DNA from 2 places in the Paenarthrobacter sp. 10L420 genome. Region 2 is predicted to be linked to the other one. Evidence: predicted binding sites of a transcription regulator. Region 2 holds the regulator's gene; the other holds the start of a gene.
The links. Region 2 encodes LexA, which represses DNA repair genes until DNA is damaged. Its sites were predicted from a motif close to TCGAACANNTGTTCGA; they were not measured.

Region 1: the regulator LexA is predicted to act here: its motif matches at 1,068-1,083, upstream of ruvA (Holliday junction branch migration protein RuvA).

Annotation. Positions count from the first base shown of each region.
Region 1 is NZ_JBFTJK010000006.1:7,217-9,609, reverse strand. Features, by position in the region: gene ruvB (Holliday junction branch migration DNA helicase RuvB) at 1-368, opposite strand, end outside; gene ruvA (Holliday junction branch migration protein RuvA) at 361-1,005, opposite strand; gene ruvC (crossover junction endodeoxyribonuclease RuvC) at 1,109-1,687, opposite strand; gene AC1DD5_RS10900 (YebC/PmpR family DNA-binding transcriptional regulator) at 1,733-2,393, opposite strand, start outside.
Region 2 is NZ_JBFTJK010000013.1:45,269-47,661, reverse strand. Features, by position in the region: gene AC1DD5_RS17585 (ATP-dependent DNA helicase) at 1-746, shown strand, start outside; gene lexA (transcriptional repressor LexA) at 757-1,500, opposite strand; gene AC1DD5_RS17575 (LysM peptidoglycan-binding domain-containing protein) at 1,856-2,215, shown strand; gene AC1DD5_RS17570 (histidinol-phosphate transaminase) at 2,293-2,393, shown strand, end outside.

The DNA.
Region 1 (2,393 bases), on a different contig from region 2:
TCTTCTGCGGGCCTGGACATGCGGTGGATTTCGTCAAGGAACAGGACCTCCCCCTCCGAGAGCGAGGAAAGGATGGCCGCGAGATCCCCGGCGTGCTGGATGGCCGGTCCGCTGCTGATACGCAGCGGCGCGTTCATCTCCGCTGCAATGATCATGGCAAGTGTGGTCTTACCGAGTCCTGGAGGTCCGGACATCAGCACGTGGTCGGCGCTGCGGCCACGCATTTTCGAGGCCTCAAGGACCAAGGCAAGTTGCTTGCGGACCCGATGCTGTCCTACGAAGTCGTGGAGGTTCTTGGGTCGGAGAGCAGCCTCAATGACCCGCTCTTCCGGTTCCTCTCCCCCGCTGACGAGTGACTGCTCAGCCACGGCTGCCTACGCGGTTGCCGGCGCGGGCCCCGTCCTGGCCAAGCCAGCGCAGCGTAGCCCGAAGTATTTGGGCCACGTTACCGTCGTCGACAAGCTCGGGGGAATCGGCCATGGCTTTATCGATGCTGCCGGCGGCGTCCTTCTCGGACCAGCCCAGACTGGTCATGGCAGCCACTACCTGGGGCTTCCATTCCACGGTAGCGATCACCGCAGGTGTTGTTCCTGTGCCCGTGCCGTGCGGGACCAACTTCCCGGCCAGCTCGAGGACAATACGGCCGGCCACCTTTGGCCCAATGCCGGGCACCTTGGTGAATGCCTTGCTGTCACCGGTGTGAGCCGCCACCCGGATGGCTTCCGGTTCGTGCACGGCAAGTACGGCCAGAGCCAGCCGCGGCCCGACGCCGCTCACGCTCAGCAGGACATCGAAAACCTCGCGTTCATCATCATCGGCGAAGCCGAACAACGTGAGGGAATCCTCACGGACGATCATGGAGGTGAAGAGCTTCGCCTCGGCACCTACTTTTAGGTGGCTCAAGGTCTGGGGTGTAGAGAAAACGCTCATTCCCGCACCGTTGAGGTCGATCACGGCGGTCGACAAGCCAACGTGGGCAACTGTTCCACGGAGAAAACTGATCAAGACCCGGCTCCTGAGGTACTGCCTGCTCGGCTCCCATGGATCCATGGCGCCAAGCGGACTATCCGAACATATCTACGAATACCCTAGCAAGGGGTACCGACAATCACCGCGCACGGCGCGCTTTCGCTTCGGCTTCCGCCCAGGCCCGCTGAGCCGGGGTGAGGGAACCCGTGCCCGTGTTCCCGCCGATTCCACCCATGCCGCTCCCTGCCCGCCAAGCATGCGTCAGGGCCAGAGCGAGGGCGTCTGCGGCGTCAGCGGGCTTGGGCGGGGCATCGAGCCGCAGGATCTTAGTCACCAATTTGGTGACCGCATCCTTGTTGGCAGTACCACTTCCGGTGACGGCGGCTTTGACTTCAGAGGGCGTGTGCAAAGCGACGGGAATGCCGCGACGCGCGGCCGCTGCGATGACAACGCCCGAGGCCTGGGCAACGCCCATCACCGTGCTGACGTTCATCTGCGAAAAAACGCGCTCGACGGCGACGACGTCCGGCTCGTGCAGGTCCAGCCACTCGTCGATGGCTTGTGCGATGACCAAAAGCCGCTTGTCCAGCGTCAGCTCAGCTGAGGTCCCGACCACACCAACAGCCACCATGGTGGCCCGGCGGTTCCGTTCGATGTCAACTACACCGATGCCGCAACGGGTGAGGCCCGGATCGACTCCCAATACGCGAAGAGTCAAGTCCGGGCCTCCCTGTTTGTCGTCAAAATAAAGGTTCTGCCCTGCCTAGTCGGCGTCGAGGGCAGCCTGTACTTCCTCGCTGAAGTCGGCGTTGCTGTAGACGTTCTGGACGTCATCGAGGTCTTCGAGGGCATCCACGAGTTTCATGAATTTCCGGGCGCCATCAATATCCAGGTCCACCTGCATGGAGGGCACGAATTCAGCTTCATCGGATTCGTACTCGATGCCGGCATCCTTCAAGGCATCACGGATGGCCTGCAGATCGGAGGGCTCGGAATGCACTTCCCAGTTCTCGCCACTGTCCTTGACTTCCTCAGCGCCGGCGTCCAGGACGGCCATCAGGATGTCATCCTCGCTCAGCCCATTCTTTGGCAGCACCACGACGCCCTTGCGGGTGAACAGGTAGCTGACCGAGCCGGGATCTGCAATGGTGCCACCGTTGCGGGAAATCGCGAGTCGAACCTCGGAAGCCGCACGGTTCTTGTTGTCAGTCAGGCACTCAATCAACAACGCCGAGCCCTGGGGGCCACGGGCTTCGTACATGATTTCGGTGTAATCGACCACTTCGCCTGTGAGGCCGGCGCCACGCTTGATGGCGCGGTCGATGTTGTCGTTGGGAACCGAGGTCTTCTTCGCCTTGGTAACCGCGAGTTCCAGGCCTGGGTTGCCGGCGAGGTCCGGGCCGCCCATGCGCGCAGCAACTTCG
Region 2 (2,393 bases):
CTTCTGCCACGCTCGCTATTGGATCCGCCTTTGAGCCTGCCGCCGGTGGCCTGGGGCTGATTGGAGAGGGTGCACCGAGCTGGACTGGGTTGGACGTCGGATCGCCTTTTGATTATCCGAAGCAGGGCGTCCTTTACGTGGCCAAGCACCTGCCCAAGCCCGGCAGGGGCACTTCTCCCGAGGCACTGGATGAGCTTGAAGACCTCATCCGTGCTTCCGGTGGGGGAGCCCTGTGCCTCTTCTCCTCACGTCGGGCGGCCGAGGAAGCCGCAGAGGCGATGCGTCCACGTCTGGATGTGGACATCCTCTGCCAAGGCGAATCCACTATGGCAGCGCTCGTGAAGCAGTTTGCCGACGAACCGGACACCTGCCTCTTTGGCACGATGTCCTTGTGGCAGGGCGTCGACGTCCCTGGCGGTTCATGCCGCCTTGTGGTGATTGACCGCATTCCGTTCCCGAGGCCGGACGACCCGCTGATGACCGCACGCTCGCGAGCTGTTGCGCAGTCCGGGGGCAACGGGTTCATGGCGGTGTCAGCTACGCACGCGGCAATTCGCCTGGCACAGGGGGCAGGACGCCTCATTCGCTCCACTGGCGACAAAGGCGTGGTCGCCGTGCTGGACTCACGGCTTTCCACGGAACGGTACGGCGCGTTCCTGCGCGCAGCTTTGCCACCCTTCTGGGCAACGACGGATCGCAATGTTGTGCGCGGCGTCCTGGAACGCTTGGGCGCAAAGACAACGTAGGCAAACGCCCCTAAAGGGAGCGCAGGACCGAGACGACCTTGCCCATAATGGTGGCCTGGTCTCCCAGTATCGGTTCGTACTGCGTGTTCTGGGGGAGCAGCCATGTGTGGCCGTCCCGCTGGCGGAAGGTTTTTACCGTGGCTTCGTCATCCAGGAGTGCTGCCACGATGTCACCGTTGATGGCGTCATTCTGGCGCCGGACAACTACCCAGTCACCGTCACAAATTGCGGCATCGATCATGGAGTCACCAGCGACCTTCAGCATGAACAGTTCGCCGTGGCCCACCAGTTGCCGGGGCAGGGGCAGGACGTCCTCAATAGTCTGGTCTGCGAGGATGGGGCCACCGGCCGCGATGCGTCCCACCAGGGGCACCATGGCAGTGTCGCTGGCACTGGCCAACTCCGTCACGGCGAGTCCACCTGCACTACGCAGTGTGGTAGCTGCTTCGACTCCGGGAATTGTCCCGCCGTCAAGGGTCAAAGGCATGAGGACTTCCATGGCGCGGGGGCGCTTGGGATCTCTGCGCAGGTAGCCCAGCTTCTCCAACTGGGAGAGCTGATGGGTGACGCTGGACAGGCTCGCCAGACCAACGGTGTCACCAATTTCGCGCATGCTGGGCGGATAGCCGTTGTCATTGACGGACCGCTGGATGGTTTCCAGGATTTTCTTCTGCCGGACAGTCAGGCTTTTGGGACTCTTTTGAGGCTGCTGGCTCCGCAGGGGTGCCCCGCCGCCGGTGGCTTTCGCTGCCATGTTCGCCAATGCCCTTCTGTTCCGCCCGGTCACGGTCTGAAGTGTGCCCGGGGATGTTGGATCCGAAAAAATGTCAGACCCTCCTGTTCCACTGAAACAGTGCCTGTTTCTTCACTCAAACCTAGGCCAGGCACAGGCGTTTATCAAACATTCGTTCTAGCGAGTCTCGACACCGTTCGTTGATAAGTGCTAAAAATGTCATAGCAAGGTTCGAATATGTGTTCTATAAAAGTTGAACCTGGCCCGGATGTTCGAAGAAAGTGTTCGAACATCCGGGGCGGATCCAACGAACACAAGGAATTGGCAGCCGGCAACGGGCATCCGATGCAGGCAATCGCTCAGAAGGGCTCAGCTCATGTCCGCAATCTCTACGTTCCACGAATTCCGCAACACCCCGGCGCCTACGCGTCTCCGGCTTACCCGGCGCGGCAGGATCGTGTTCTTCGGCATTCCCGCCATGCTGCTGCTTGCCGCGCTGCTGAGCCTTGCCGGCTTCATCAACTCTCCGGCCAAGGCTTCGGATTCCCAGTCCCAACTGCAGCCGCCGGTGGCCGTCACGGTTACTGTCCAGCCCGGGCAGTCACTGTGGGGCATCGCCGGTGCGGCCGCGCCGGAGAGGGACCCGCGTGATGTCATCGCAGAAATCATCCAGTTGAACGATCTCCGCGGAGGACGCATCCAACCCGGCCAGCAACTGTTCGTTCCCGCGAATTGAGTGGCCAGGGGGCTATGGGTCACCGTCCCTGGCGTCACAGTTACTCTGCAGTCGCACCGGCACCTTAAACTGTCTTGGTGAGTGACCAGCTTGAGCGACTTGACCGACTTCCCCTCCGGACCAACCTGCGTGGACTGAGCCCCTATGGCGCGCCGCAGCTTGATGTCCCCATTTTGCT